DNA from 2 places in the Paraburkholderia sp. RL18-101-BIB-B genome. Region 1 is predicted to be linked to the other one. Evidence: riboswitches for the same ligand, from Rfam matches in the RefSeq annotation. Region 1 holds a riboswitch; the other holds the start of a gene.

Region 1 (7,709 bases):
AAGATCGGCGAGGCGTCGTAGATGCGCCAGCCCGAGAGCATCATTACGATGGCCGCGAGCGCGTTGAGCCAATGCGTGAGACGCACCCACAGCGGATGGATCGCACTGCTTTCCGGCTTGGCCGGTGGCGCGCTGTCGCGAAGAGCATGATGAGTTGCCATGAGAATCTCCTGTGTGCGCAGAGGCGGCGATCAAGGGCACGCGGCCAGTTCGGCCGCCTGCAGGACCTCGCCGGTCGCCGCGTTTTCGACGAAGGCGACCACACCGAACCGGTCGGCGGGCGCGTTGACGTTGGCATCCGCGGCGGTGTCCTGGATGCGGATATCGCGGCGGATCTGCGCGCTGCCCGCGACCAGCGGCACCGGGCCGATCCATTGCCGCACGACTCGTTCGTGATGCAAGGTGGCGCCGCTGTTTTCGCCGGCGCCCACTTGCGAGCTCAGCGAGTTTTCATAAACGGCGAGGTAGGCGTCCAGTTGACCCGCTGTGTCCGCTGCCTTGCTGGTGAATTGCGCCGCGACATTGAACGCGCCCGGCGCCTGCCCTTTGAGCTCCAGCGCGACATTCGCTTGCGCCGGCTCGGCGACGACCTTGCCGACGCGGCTCTGAAAACTGTCGCGTTGCGACCAGCTGCGCAATTCGCGTCCGGAGACAAAGATTTCCGGCGTGTAGATGGTGTGGCCGCCGGCAAGATCGGTGAGCGTTTGCTGACGTTCAGTAAAGCGATGTTGCGAGAAGCGGTCAGTCCAGCCGAGGCTGTTCCAATAGTCCACATGCAGCGCCAACGGCACCACGCTTTGCGCCGCGCCGCTGTTCTTCCATTGGCTCAGCCAGTTATCGGCGGGTGGGCAGCTGTTGCAGCCTTCGCTGCTGTACAGCTCGACCAGCGCCACGCGATGCGCCGGGCTATGCGCGCTGCAGATGGCGCCGGCCGCGGTCGCGAGGCCGCTGGCCGCGAGCATGGTCAGCGCGAGAGCGAGCGCGATGATTCGGGTGAAGCGCCGACAGTCTCGGCGGGGTGCGGCGGTTTGCATGACGTGCTCCGATCAGGATCTGCACGTTTGTCGAATCGCACGGCCGGTTATGACAGTCCGTTTCCAACTTTTTTCTTGAAACTCGACCGAGTCGAGGGACGCACGACCCCGTGCTAACATTGAGCTTTCGATCGCGCCCATTCAGATTGATGGCGGCGCCCTCTTCACTCTCTTTCGCTACCTGCCGGCTACCTCGATGCGCTTTCCGACTTCCCGTGCCTTCTCCCGCTTGCGCCCCCGTCGCGCAACCGGTTGCGCGCGCGCGGAACTCATGCCGCGTCGCGCCGGTGAGCCGTCCCGAACGCTCCCGCTCCACGCCGCCCGGCGCCCGATCTAACGCTGCTCGCTCCATTGCCTGGGCCGCGTTGTCGGGCTCCGGGCCGATCTCATCCGCACGCTGTCCCCTCAAATGCAGATCGAATTGGAGTACCCCTCGTGAAAAAGACCAAAACCTGTTACCTCACCGAACTCGACGTCGCCCGTCTCGAGAAACACGCCGCCGCGCCCGGCGCGGACACGCGTTTGCAAGACATGCTCGACGACGTGCTGGAACGCGCCGTGATCGTCGAGTCGCGCGAGATACCGGCCAACGTCGTCACGATGAATTCGCAAGCCACGCTGGTCGACGAAACCAGCGGCGAGCACATGACCTGGACCGTGGTTTATCCGCCCAATGCGGACTTCTCGCACGGCCGCCTGAATGTGTTCTCGCCCGCCGGCCTCGCCTTGCTCGGCGCCAAACGCGGCGAGCGCATCCGCTTCACGCCGCCAAGCGGCACAGAGAAAGTGCTGAAGCTGGAAAAGATCCTGTTTCAACCCGAAGCCGCCGACGATTTCACGCTGTAAGCAACGCTCGCGCGCAACGCAAAATTTTTGCCGCAATAGCTCCGGCTGCCCCGTCAATTCAAGAAAAGTGCGTGGCGGCCCGCTGTTATATCCATCATCCGACTTTTCAAGATGGGTTGCCAAGCAGCGGGCGGCCGGTGTATCGTGTGCGCTGCTAACGCGGGGGTCCTGCGTCGCACGGAGGTTGGAGGTCCGTGCTGCGTGGGTGAGAAATACCCTTTGAACCTGATCTGGATAATGCCAGCGCAGGGAAGCGTACGGATTTCGCACCCTAGCTCTATCGCCTCATCTCTCGCGAATTCCGACTACTTCCGTCTCGTCTCCTGCTTAGCGGCCCCACATAGCTTTGCATAGGAGATACAGATGAACGCCAATCCGAAGTTCCTTTCCGCCGACGCCCACGTCGATGAAGCCGCTGTCGCGCCGCTGCCGAATTCCCGCAAGGTCTACGTGACTGGCTCGCGCGCCGATATCCGCGTGCCGATGCGCGAGATCTCGCAAGCCGACACGCCCGACAGCTTCGGCGGCGAAAAGAATCCGCCCGTCTATGTCTACGATACGTCGGGCCCCTACTCGGATCCGGAAGCCAAAATCGACATTCGGGCCGGTCTGCCCGCACTGCGCCAGGCCTGGATCGAAGAACGCGGCGACACCGAAGCGCTGACGGGTCTGTCGAGCGACTTCAGCCGCGAACGCGCCGCCGACACGGCCACCGCCGATCTGCGCTTCCAAGGCCTGCACCGTACGCCGCGCCGCGCGATCGCCGGCAAGAACGTCTCGCAGATGCACTACGCGCGTCAAGGCGTCATCACGCCGGAAATGGAATACATCGCGATTCGCGAGAACCAGCGCCGCGCCGAGTATCTGGAGAGCCTCAAGACGAGCGGCCCGAACGGCGAAAAGCTCGCGGCGATGATGGGCCGCCAACATCCGGGCCAGGCATTCGGCGCAAGCGCGTTCGGTCCGAACGGCCTCACGGCGATCACGCCGGAGTTCGTGCGCGAGGAAGTGGCGCGCGGCCGCGCGATCATCCCGAACAACATCAATCACCCGGAAAGCGAGCCGATGATCATCGGCCGCAACTTCCTCGTGAAGGTGAATGCCAACATCGGCAACTCGGCGGTGACGTCCTCGATCGGCGAGGAAGTCGACAAGATGACATGGGCGATCCGCTGGGGCGGCGACACAGTGATGGATCTGTCGACCGGCAAGCACATCCACGAAACGCGCGAGTGGATCATCCGCAATTCGCCGGTGCCGATCGGCACGGTGCCGATCTATCAGGCGCTCGAAAAGGTCAACGGCAAGGCCGAAGACCTGACGTGGGAAATCTTCCGCGACACGCTGATCGAACAGGCCGAGCAAGGCGTCGATTACTTCACGATTCACGCGGGCGTGCGTCTGCAATACGTGCCGCTCACGGCCAAGCGCATGACGGGCATCGTCTCGCGCGGCGGCTCGATCATGGCGAAGTGGTGCCTCGCTCACCACAAGGAAAGCTTCCTGTACGAGCATTTCGAAGACATCTGCGAAATCATGAAGGCCTATGACGTGGCCTTCTCGCTCGGCGACGGCCTGCGTCCCGGCTCGATCTACGACGCCAACGACGAAGCGCAGCTCGGCGAATTGAAGACGCTCGGCGAACTCACGCAGATCGCTTGGAAGCACGATGTGCAGACCATGATCGAAGGCCCCGGCCACGTGCCGATGCAGCTCATCAAGGAGAACATGGACCTGCAGCTGGAATGGTGCGACGAAGCGCCGTTCTACACGCTCGGACCGTTGACGACCGACATCGCGCCGGGCTACGACCACATCACGTCGGGCATCGGCGCGGCGATGATCGGCTGGTTCGGCACGGCCATGCTCTGTTACGTCACGCCGAAGGAACACCTTGGGCTGCCGAACAAGGACGACGTCAAGACCGGCATCATCACCTACAAGCTCGCCGCGCACGCCGCCGATCTGGCGAAGGGCCATCCGGGCGCGCAGGTGCGTGACAACGCGCTCTCCAAGGCGCGCTTCGAATTCCGTTGGGAAGACCAGTTCAACCTCGGTCTCGACCCGGACAAGGCGCGCGAATTCCACGACGAAACGCTGCCGAAGGACTCAGCCAAGGTCGCGCATTTCTGCTCGATGTGCGGCCCGCACTTCTGCTCGATGAAGATCACCCAGGACGTGCGCGAGTTCGCCGCGCAACAAGGCGTCACCGACGACGAAGCGCTGAAGAAAGGCATGGAAGTGAAGTCGATCGAGTTCATGAAGAAAGGCGCTGAGATTTATCAGCGGCAGTAAGGTTCGGGGCGCGGATCGAGCGTCGTTGTTACGCCACTCGATCCGCCAGACCACTGCGTCGCAGCATCGAAGTCCGCCACTGGCGGGCTTTTGCGTTTATGTCGTCCGGGCACGCCGCGTGCTGGACGACGGGAAACATTTGATTACGAAACCGTCGGTTCGCTGACAAGCGCATACATCCGGATACGGGAGGCGGCGATAACATCAAATGCAAGGACGGGTGTACTTCCAACCATAACTACTGGAGTCGACATCATGAAATCGATACGTCAAATCGGTACGTTTGCGGCCATCGTGGCAGTCGTGGTGAGCCTTTCCGCATGCGAAGGCATGAGCCGTCAGGGGCGCGATACGGCAATCGGCGCGGGCTTGGGTGGCGCGGCAGGCGCGGCGATCGGCGGCAATGCGCTGTCGACGATTGGTGGCGCGGCGGCGGGCGGGGTCATCGGACACGAGGTGGGCAAGTAAGGGGTACGGCGGGTCATCGCGCTATGTTTATGTATGAGGCAAGCGTGAGTTGTGCGACGCCCGGCGCACGAATTGCTCGCGCAGCCGCTCTCGGATAACACTAGTGACGCGCCCTCGCTTCGGATCGCGAAGCGCGCTGCAACGAGGTGAAATAAGCCGTTACGGTTTTGCAATCCTCTGGGCGCGGCGACGGCGTAAGCTGGTGCCGTGACGCCCCTAATGGCGGCGTTCGATTCAACCAGGAGCGCGTCATGAAGTCCCGCCTCATCAATACGGTGTGCGCGATCGGCCAGCGGTTGCCGCTGCGCTTTTCCAGGTCTCTCCCGCGTCTTTCGCAAACAGGCATGGCGCTGGGTGGCGCGGTCTGTGTACTCACCTTGTCCGGTTGCTATTACCCGTACGGTTACTATCCGGGCGGAGCTTATCCATACTACGCCACGGTGCCCGCAGCCGGTACCCAGCAGGCGGTGCCGGTCGGGCAAGACGATTCTTCCGGCGCGCAACAACTGCAACAACAGCAGCAGCAACAACAGGCGCAGACGGGCCAGCAAGGCCCGCCTCCGACCTACGCGGTCGCCGCCCCGCCCGTTTATGTGGCGCCGCCTTATCCCGCCTACTACCCGCCGCCGGTCTATCCCGCTTATTACGGCTATCCGGGCTGGTATGGACCATCGGTCTCGATCGGCTTCGGCTTCGGTGGCTACTGTTGCGGCCACGGTGGATGGGGCGGTCACGGCCATTGGCATTGACGCCCGCCGGCGCAGTCCAGGTTCCTGATCTTCACTCGATGCGCTCGCACGGCGGATTCCGGCCGTGCGGTGCCTGCACGGCATCGCGCAGTGCGTGCCGCGCCGCCCAACCCGCGCAAGACGCGCTCCCAGCGCCCATCCGCATCGCCCGTAGTTTCCCTTCTTGACGCGGCCCGACTGGGTTCTATGCTTGGTAGGCCGCACGCAGTACCTGTTTAAATAAGCGATCCCGGCCGCTTCCACGTGCCGCGGACGCCCATCCGTCATGCCAGATCGACGCGTCCCGTAGTGCGTAGTGCCGCGTCGAGTCCGAACAACAACGAAGGAGACGTGATGTTTCACCAACTACTCACTCCGGTCGGCAATTCGCTATTGCCATCGTTTCTAGTCGCGGCGTTACCGATCATCGTCGTGCTGCTTCTGCTTGGCTGGGCGCGCCGGCCGGCATGGCAGGCGTCGCTTGCGGGGTTGATCGTCGGCCTGATCGTGGCGATCCTTGTCTGGCAGTTTCCAGTGGGACTCGCGGTCGATTCGGTGGTCGCCGGCGCGGTGTTCGCCTGCTGGCCGGTCATGTGGATCGTGTTCACCGCGATCCTGCTTTACAACATCTCGCAGCGCTCGGGCCGCTTCGCGGCCTTTCGCATGTGGATGATCGACAACCTGCCAAACGACCGGCGCGTGGTGCTGGTGGTGATCGGGTTTTCGTTCGGCGCGCTGCTCGAAGGGATTTCCGGCTTCGGCACGCCGGTCGCCATCACCAGTTCGCTGCTGATTCTGCTCGGCTTTCCCACGCTCGAAGCGCTCACCTTCACGCTGATCTTCAATACCGCGCCGGTCGCGTTCGGCGCGCTCGGCGTGCCGATCACCGTGCTCGGCGCGGTCACGCATTTGCCGGCCGATTCGCTCGCCAAGATGGTCGGCCGCCAGTTGCCGTTCTTCGCCTTCCTGCTGCCCTTCTACGTGATCAGCGTCTATGCGGGCTTTCGCAACATGCTGCGGGTGTGGCCGGTGCTGCTGGTGTCGGGCGCGAGCTTCGCGCTGACGCAGTTCGTCGCGTCCAACTATGTGAACTACAGCCTGACCGACGTGCTGTCGTCGATGGTCTCGCTCATTCTGACGATCGCCTTCCTGCGCGTCTGGAAGCCGGCGGCGGATCCGAAGTTCGCGATCAACATCGACCGCGTGGGCGAAGTGCGCGGCAAGATCGGCGGCGGCCAGGGCTGGTATCCGTGGATCATCGTGTCGGTGGTGGTGATCGTCTGGACCGTGGCGAAGATCTTCCTGATCGGCGACGTCAAGGTGCCGTGGCCCGGCCTCGACAAGGCCGTGTTCATCACGCTGTACAACACGCCGTACGGCGCGGTGTGGGACTTCCAGCCGCTCGCCACCGGCACCGCCATTCTGGTCGCCGCGCTCATCACGGCGTTCGTGGTCAAACTGAGCCCGCGCGAGTTCGGCGCGGCCATCGCCGACACGTGGGTGCAGACGCGCATCGCCATCCTGACGGTGGCGACCATCGTCGGGCTCGCGTATCTGATGAACTACTCGGGGCTCACGTACACGCTCGGGCTGGGCGTCGCGTCGGTCGGACCATTCTTTCCGCTGGTGTCGGCGTTCCTCGGCTGGGTCGCGGTGTTCCTCTCCGGCAGCGATACGTCGGGCAACGCGCTGTTCGGCAACCTGCAGGTGGTGGCGGCCAATCAGTTGAATCTCAACCCGATTCTGATGGCGGCGACGAACTCGTCGGGCGGCGTGATGGGCAAGATGATCTCGCCGCAGAACATCTCGACCGGGGTGGCGACCACCGAACTCAAAGGCAAGGAAGGCGTGGTGTTCGCCAAAACCTTCAAGCATTCGATTCTGTTAACGGTGCTGCTTGGTGTGCTGGTGTGGCTGCAGCAGAATTTCTTGCAGTGGATGATTCCGCACTGAGGCGGGTTGGGCGGGTTCGGCGGGTTGCATGGCTCCCGCACCCCGCCCGATAGATGCACTCTCGCTAACCGGCGGCCGCGCGCTCACTAGCGCGCGCCGCTTCAACGATGCGAGGATGACCATCCTGACCATTTGCGGCTGATGCGCTGCCGCAAAATAACTCACGCTTCTTCGCTCGAGCCCCTATCCTTCCCTAGCGCTTCGTCCCATCCCACCGCCTTGATCGCAATATTTCTCACATCAGCGTGAGAATTGCTCGTTTTGCCCAGAGCGCCGCTGCGCTTACGATGGACAATTACCAGACGCCTTGCCTCTCCCATATCTTGCCGTTTCATTCCAGCCTGAAACGTTTCGCATGATTGCGCTGCTACGATGCGCAGGCGTC
Region 2 (7,709 bases), on a different contig from region 1:
GCGGCGGCGAGGCGCTGTTGCTCGCCCGGCGAGAGAATGCGGGTCCAGTGTCCCGACTCCTGCAGACGGTCCGCGTATTCCGACAGATGGCACACGACGAGCGCCTCGCGGCATTCGTCGTCCGTGTAGGTGTCGACGGCGGACGGATAGGCGAGCGCCGCTTTGAGCGTGCCGATCGGCATGTAGCTCACCTGCGGGATGAACATCATGCGCGCGTTGACCGGGGCGTCGATCGAGCCGTCGCCGAACGGCCACAAGCCGGCGAGGGCGCGCATCAGCGTGCTCTTGCCCGAGCCCGACGGGCCGCGCACCAGCCAGCGCGAGCCCGGCTGAATCGCGACATCGCGAATGCGCGACAACGGGTTGCCGTTGGGCAGGGCGAGCTTGAGGCCGTCGGTGGAGAGCTTGTCCTCGTCGACGAAATGCAGATTGATGCCGCCATGCGCGGTAGCCGGCGAGACCGATTCCTTCAGACGCGGCGCGTGCACGACGCGCTTGAATTCACGCAACCGGTTCACCGTGGCGCGCCATTCGACCAACGTGCCGTAACTGTTGATGAACCACGAGAACGAATCGCTGACGGTGCCGAATGCGCTGGAGATCTGCATCAGCACGCCGAACGTGAAGGCGCCGGCGAAGTAGCGCGGCGCGGCGACCACCAGCGGGAAGATGATCGCGATCTGGCCATAGAAGCTCAGCACGAACGTGAGCCGCTTGGTGTACTTCATCACCTGCCACCAGTTGTCGCGGATGCGGCCGAACAGCGAGTGCGCGTTCGTCTTCTCGGTGTCCATGCCGTTGTAGAAGGCGATCTGTTCGGCGTTTTCACGCAGACGGATCAGGCCGAAACGGAAATCCGCCTCGACTTTCTGCGCCTGGTAGTTGATCGGCACGAGCGGATGGCCGACCTTCTGGATGATCAGCGAACCGACCACGGCGTAAAGCGCCGCGGCCCACACCATGTAGCCGGGAATCTCGATCGGCATGCCGCCGAGCGAAATGGTCAGAGCGCCGGCGAGTGACCACAGGATCGTGATGAACGACACCAGCGTGACGACGGTGGACAGCAGGTCGAGCGTCAGCGAGAGCGTGCTGGTGGCGAATGACTGCAGGTCGTCGCTGATCCGCTGGTCCGGGTTGTCGGCGAGGCGGTCGCGTTCGATCCGGTAGAACGCGCTGTCCTTCAGCCACTCGTTCAGATAGCGCGTGGTCAGCCACTGGCGCCAGCGGAAGCCGAGCATCTGGCGCAGGTAGCGGCCGTACACCGCAAGTATGATGAAACCGAACGCGAGCCCCGAGAACACCATCAGCAGATGCGGGAAGTCGTGCACGTTCTTGGTTTGCAGCGCGTTGTAGAAGTCGGCGCTCCAGCGGTTCAGGCGCACGTTGATCCACACCACGAGCAGATTCATCACGATGATCGCGATGAGCAGGCCCCATGCCGTTTTTCGTTCTTCGGAAACCCAGTAGGGTTTGATCAGGCTCCAGGCGGAGACTTTTTCGTCCGGCGGCAGCACGGGGGTGGCAGAGGTATTCGGTGTCATGAGCATCCTGAAGTAGTGCTGGCCCATTCGGGGCTGACCCATCGGGGCAGGCCCGTCTGCGGGCTGCCCTGCGGCGGGTTTGCGGTACATGCCCGGGCGTCGTGCTCGACGAACGCACGCCTGGGTGAGCGTCAGATTCTGGCGTGAAGCCCTTAAGCGAAAATTAATTTGCGCCGCGAGGCCCCGCGCCGGTGCCGCTGCGAACATGGCGGGACGGCGTGCCGCCCGCGCCGCGTTCGTGCGGCATCCTGTGCTGGCATTGTGCCAGAGCGCCGCCTTCGGCCGTATTGATAACGTGAAAGATGGTGCCGGATCAAATCGCGCGCGAGGCGGCCAGCCGCTGGTTTGCGGGCGCCGCGCCTTTTATGGTCTAATGACCTTCGACGAAACAGGGGTGCTTCGCGCACAGGCGGCATGGTTTTCATGGCGCAGCGGCGAGGCTGAGAGACACCCTTTGCACCCGATCCGGGTAATACCGGCGCGGGAAGTTTCCGGAAGCAGCCAGTCTTCCATTCCCCGCCGGGCAGCGTCCGTCATTGGAACGCGCATTGCCCGGCCGGCCTCACCCGCCGGTTTCGTCCTGGGTACGTGCGTTTTTTTGCCGTACGGAAAGGACTCGATGACCGCCTATTCTTCAGATATGTGTTTTGCTCTTCGTCACGCCGCCGTCGGCGCGCCGCGCTTCAGCTTTGCTTGCCGTCCTGAAACGGAGTGTGCGCGATGACGCGTTCTGCGCAACCCGATTTCGCGGTGCTTGGCGGCGGCCTGTGCGGGCGGCTGGTGGCGTGGCGTCTCGCCGGGCAGGGGCATCGCGTGGCGCTCTATGAGCGCGGCGACGCCGCTGGTACGCAATCGGCCGCGTGGGTCGCCGCGGCCATGCTGGCGCCGCTCGCGGAAGCCGCCAGCGCCGAGTTGCTGATCACGCGCCTAGGCGCGAGTTCGCTCGAAACCTGGCCGCAAGTGCTGGCCGAACTTCCTGAGCCGGTGTTCTTTCAACGCAATGGCACGCTGGTCGTCTGGCATCACGCCGACCGTACCGAAGCACCGCTGTTCGAGCGCCGGGTGCGCTCGAATGCCCCGGCTGAGTTGCTGGACGGCGGCTTCGTCACGCTCGCGGGCGCGCAGCTCGGCGCCGCCGAGCCTGCTTTGGCGGGACGCTTCAATCAGGGCTGGCTGTTGCCGCGTGAAGGGCAACTGGATAACCGTCAGGTGCTGAGCGCACTGGCCGCGGGCCTCGCGCAACGTGGTGTCGACACGCACTGGAATACGCCCGTCGACGATCGCGCGCTGCCTCCCGCCCGCATCACGATCGACTGCCGCGGCCTCGGCGCGAAGCCCGTGCTGCCCACGCTGCGCGGCATTCGCGGCGAAGTGGCGCGCGTGCATGCGCCCGGTATCAAACTGACGCGGCCGGTGCGGCTGCTGCATCCACGCTACCCGCTCTACATCGCGCCGAAGCAGGACGACCTCTACGTGATCGGCGCGACCGAAGTGGAAGGCGAGGACATGTCGCCGGTCAGCGTGCGTTCCGCGCTCGAACTGTTGAGCGCGGCGTTTTCCGTGCATCCCGGCTTCGGCGAGGCACGCATTCTCGAACTGAATTCGCAGTGCCGCCCAACTTTGCCGGACCACCGTCCGGCCTTGCTGTGGGACGGTGCGCAGACACTGCGCGTGAACGGCCTGTACCGGCACGGCTACATGATCGTGCCCGAAGTCGCCGACGAAGCCGTGCGCTTCGCCGCGGCGCTGCTCGACGGCCGCATCGGCGACGCCGATGCCTTCGCCGACTGGCAGCGCGATGCGCGCTGGAGCGAGCTTTTTCAACTGGACTCCGCGCGGGAGCCGGCATGAGCGTTGCGCGACTGGTCTTTACCCAAACGAGCGCTCCACGCCACGCCGCTTTCGCCATCGACTGAAACGTATTCGAACGCCATGGACATTCATATCAATCAGAAGCCGTTGTCGCTGCCCGAAGGCGCGACTGTCGCCGACGCGCTCACCGCGTTCGGCGCGCGTCCGCCGTTCGCGGTCGCGCTGAACGGCGACTTCGTGGCGCGCACCCAGCATGCGGCGCGCGCGCTGCGCACGGGCGACAAGCTCGATGTCGTGCAACCCGTGGCCGGCGGCTGAGCGCCCGCCACGCATTGCCGGAACGCCGATTGCCGGAGACAAACAGGATTATGCAAATGACTTCCCCCCAAACCGCCGATGCGCTCACGCTCTACGGCCAGACCTTCGCGAGCCGCGTGCTGCTCGGCACTTCGCGCTATCCGTCGCTGCAATCGCTGTCCGATTCGATCGACGCGGCGCGGCCCGGCATGGTGACCGTCGCGTTGCGCCGGCAGATGAACGAAGGCGGCGCCGAAGCCGGCTTCTTCGACCTGCTCAAGCGCCACGGCGTGCCGCTCCTGCCGAACACGGCCGGCTGCCTGACGGTCGGCGAGGCGGTGACGACCGCGCACATGGCGCGCGAAATTTTCGAGACCGAGTGGATCAAGCTCGAACTGATCGGCGACGACTACACGCTGCAGCCCGACCCGGTCGGCCTGATCGAAGCGGCCGCGCAACTGGTCAAGGACGGCTTCAAGGTGCTGCCGTATTGCACCGAAGACCTGGTGATCGGCCGTCGTCTGCTGGACGCCGGTTGTGAGGCGCTGATGCCGTGGGGCGCGCCGATCGGCACCGGCAAGGGCGTGATCAATCCGTACGGCCTGCGCGTATTGCGCGAACGGCTGCCGGACGTGCCGCTGATCGTCGACGCTGGCCTCGGCGTACCGTCGCATGCGGCGCAGGTCATGGAATGGGGTTTCGACGGCGTGTTGCTGAACACGGCGGTTTCGCAGGCGACGCATCCCGACGCGATGGCGCGCGCCTTCGCGCTGGGCGTCGAAGCGGGCCGCCAGGCTTTTCTGGCGGGGCCGATGGCCGAGCGCGAAAGCGCGCACGCGAGCACGCCGGTGGTCGGCATGCCGTTCTGGCATCAAGACGGGAGCGCCGCATGACACAGACGTTGACATTGAAAGACCGCGACCTGTTCTGGCCGCCCGCCGACGAACTCACCGAAGCCACCGAGCGCATCCGCGCCCGGCTGGGCGACTGGCCGCCGACGCATGCGCCGTGGCGCATCTGCCTGACCGCGCCGGACGAACCGAACGGCGGCGATCTGATCGTCATCGCCGACGCGCAGCAGCATGGCGAGCAGGTGGCGCGCTGGCTGGTGCGGGGCGCCGGCGTGATCGAAGCCGCTGAAGACAAAGCGACGCTGCATCTTGGCGGCGAAAAATACCGCCTCGAAGGCCATCTGGCGGAAGACTGGATTGCCGCGCTGGCGGCTTTCCTCGACTGCGGCTTCGACCCGCATGACGCGCTGGTGCTCGCGCTGGCCTGGCGCGACGGCGATGAAACCCGCGCCGACGACGCCTTTCCCGCCGATCTCAGCCATTTCCCGCGTCTCGCCGGCTTGCCCGACGCGCCGGCCCAGGCGTTCGCGCGCTGCCCGGACCGGCTCGGCCTTTATCCGGTGCTGCCGACGGCGGAATGGGTCGAACGCGTGGTGGGCTTCGGCGTGAAGACCGTGCAGTTGCGCCGCAAATCGGCCGAACCCGCCGATGAACTGAAGCGCGAAATCGCCCGCTGCGTGACCGTCGGCCGCCAGCACGACGCCCAGGTGTTCATCAACGACCATTGGCTGGCCGCGCTCGAAGCCGGCGCGTACGGCGTCCATCTCGGTCAGGAAGACGTGCATACGGCTGACCTCGCCGCGCTCGCGGCGGGAGGCATTCGGCTCGGGCTGTCGACCCACGGTTTCTACGAGATTCTGAAAGCGCTGCATTTCCGGCCGAGCTACATTGCACTGGGCGCGGTGTTTCCGACCACCACCAAGGTCATGCCGACCGCGCCGCAGGGCCTCAAGCGTCTAGCCCGCTACGTGCGGCTGCTCGACGGCGTGGTGCCGCTGGTGGCGATCGGCGGGATCGATCTGCAGGTGCTGCCCGACGTGCTGGCGACGGGCGTCGGTTGCGCGGCTGTGGTGCGGGCAGTAACGGAAGCAGCGGATCCTGCCGCCGCCGTTTATGCACTGCAACAAGCGTTTGCGCAATAATCGTCACGTTTAGTCAAGGGACGGGGCAGCCTCAGGGCAACTTTTGCACGATGGCCCTATAATTCGCCTTCCGTGTAAAAGGACTGTCCGTTTCGTGTCTTCCTCTCCCGAGACCTTACTCGAGCTGCGCGACGTCGACTTCGGTTATGGCGACCGGCTCGTCCTGTCGAACCTGAATCTGCGCTTCAAGCGCGGCCAGGTAGTCGCGGTCATGGGCGGGTCGGGCTGCGGCAAGACCACGGTGCTGCGCCTGATCGGCGGCCTGGTGCGCGCGCAGCGCGGCCAGATCCTGTTCCAGGGCCAGGACGTCGGCCGGCAAACGCGCGACGGCCTGTACGCGATGCGCCGCAAGATGGGCATGCTGTTCCAGTTTGGCGCTCTGTTCACCGACATGTCCGTGTTCGAAAACGTCGCCTTCGCGCTGCGTGAGCACACCGACCTCCCCGAAGAACTGATCCGCGACCTCGTGCTGATGAAGCTCAACGCGGTCGGTCTGCGGGGCGCGCGCGACCTGGCGCCGTCGGAGATTTCGGGCGGCATGGCGCGGCGTGTCGCGCTGGCCCGCGCCATCGCGCTCGATCCCGAACTGATGATGTACGACGAGCCGTTCGCCGGCCTCGATCCGATCTCACTCGGCATCACCGCGAACCTGATTCGCGCGCTCAATCAGGCGCTCGGCGCCACCTCGATTCTCGTCACGCACGACGTGCCGGAATCGTTCGCGATCGCCGATTACGTCTACTTCCTCGCCAACGGCGGGGTTCACGCCGAAGGCACGCCCGCCGAACTGCGCGCGTCGACCGATGCCACCGTGCGTCAGTTCATCGACGGCGCGCCGGACGGCCCCTTCAAATTTCACTATCCCAGCAAGACGCCGCTCGCGGCGGACTTCGGCATCGGCGGAGGTCAGTCATGATCAGTGCGATCGGCCGCTCGGTGATCGACGGGCTGGGCACGGCCGGCTACGCCACGCGGTTTTTCTTCCGGCTGCTGCTCGAATTTTTCCCGTTGTTGCGCCGTCCGCGTCTTGTCACGAAGCAGATCCACTTCGTAGGTAACTATTCGCTGGTGATCATTGCCGTGTCGGGCCTGTTCGTCGGCTTCGTGCTCGGCCTGCAGGGCTATTACACGCTGAACCGGTACGGCTCCGAGCAGGCGCTCGGCCTGCTGGTCGCGCTGTCGCTCGTGCGCGAACTCGGTCCGGTGGTCACGGCGCTGCTGTTCGCCGGGCGCGCCGGGACGTCGCTCACCGCCGAGATCGGCTTGATGAAGGCCGGCGAGCAACTGACCGCGATGGAAATGATGGCGGTCGACCCGGTCAAGGTCGTGGTCGCGCCGCGCCTGTGGGCGGGCATTATTTCGATGCCGATCCTCGCCGCGATCTTCAGCGCGGTCGGCGTGTTCGGTGGTTATGTGGTGGGCGTGCTGCTGATCGGCGTCGATGCCGGCGCGTTCTGGTCGCAGATGCAAGGCGGCGTCGATGTCTGGCGCGATGTCGGCGCCGGGGTCGTCAAGAGCGTGGTGTTCGGGCTCGCGGTGACGTTCGTTGCGCTGTTTCAAGGCTATGAAGCCAAGCCGACGCCGGAAGGCGTGTCGCGCGCCACGACCAAGACGGTCGTGTACGCGTCGCTTGCGGTGCTCGGCCTCGATTTTCTGCTGACCGCACTGATGTTCAGCTAAGACTGCGCTGCGCGTTTTCCGCCGGCGACGCGTCACTGGGCGCGCGCGGCGGGGAGTATCGGCGGCGTGGCGGATTCACTTTGGGATGACGATGAAAAAGACTGCTGCTCTCGACTTCTGGGTCGGCCTGTTCGTGGTGCTGGGTTTCGTGGCGTTGCTGTTTCTCGCGCTGAAGGCCGGCAACATGAGCTCGTTGTCGTTCCAGGCAACGTATCCGGTCAAGCTCAAGTTCGACAATATCGGCGGATTGAAGGCGCGCGCGCCCGTGAAAAGCGCCGGCGTGACGGTTGGCCGCGTCGATTCGATCGGCTTCGACAGCAACGCGTACCAGGCCGTCGTCACGATCGACCTCGACAAGCAGTACCAGTTTCCGAAAGACACCT

What was found. Region 1 has a riboswitch for thiamine pyrophosphate ahead of thiC (phosphomethylpyrimidine synthase ThiC). Riboswitches for the same ligand answer to the same signal wherever they lie in the genome.
Region 2: linked by a shared signal. The riboswitch ahead of P0D73_RS23665 (FAD-dependent oxidoreductase) and the one ahead of thiC (phosphomethylpyrimidine synthase ThiC) in region 1 are both predicted to bind thiamine pyrophosphate.

Annotation. Positions count from the first base shown of each region.
Region 1 covers NZ_JARESV010000007.1:246,844-254,552, forward strand. Annotated here, with positions in the region: gene P0D73_RS14295 (cytochrome b/b6 domain-containing protein) at 1-161, opposite strand, end outside; gene P0D73_RS14300 (DUF1223 domain-containing protein) at 192-1,034, opposite strand; gene P0D73_RS14305 (GreA/GreB family elongation factor) at 1,470-1,880, shown strand; TPP riboswitch at 2,032-2,150, shown strand; gene thiC (phosphomethylpyrimidine synthase ThiC) at 2,244-4,175, shown strand; gene P0D73_RS14315 (YMGG-like glycine zipper-containing protein) at 4,431-4,643, shown strand; gene P0D73_RS14320 (hypothetical protein) at 4,895-5,392, shown strand; gene P0D73_RS14325 (L-lactate permease) at 5,726-7,324, shown strand.
Region 2 covers NZ_JARESV010000017.1:79,512-87,220, reverse strand. Annotated here, with positions in the region: gene P0D73_RS23670 (ABC transporter ATP-binding protein/permease) at 1-1,544, opposite strand, end outside; TPP riboswitch at 1,925-2,048, shown strand; gene P0D73_RS23665 (FAD-dependent oxidoreductase) at 2,265-3,395, shown strand; gene thiS (sulfur carrier protein ThiS) at 3,477-3,674, shown strand; gene P0D73_RS23655 (thiazole synthase) at 3,731-4,546, shown strand; gene thiE (thiamine phosphate synthase) at 4,543-5,646, shown strand; gene P0D73_RS23645 (ABC transporter ATP-binding protein) at 5,741-6,562, shown strand; gene mlaE (lipid asymmetry maintenance ABC transporter permease subunit MlaE) at 6,559-7,326, shown strand; gene mlaD (outer membrane lipid asymmetry maintenance protein MlaD) at 7,418-7,709, shown strand, end outside.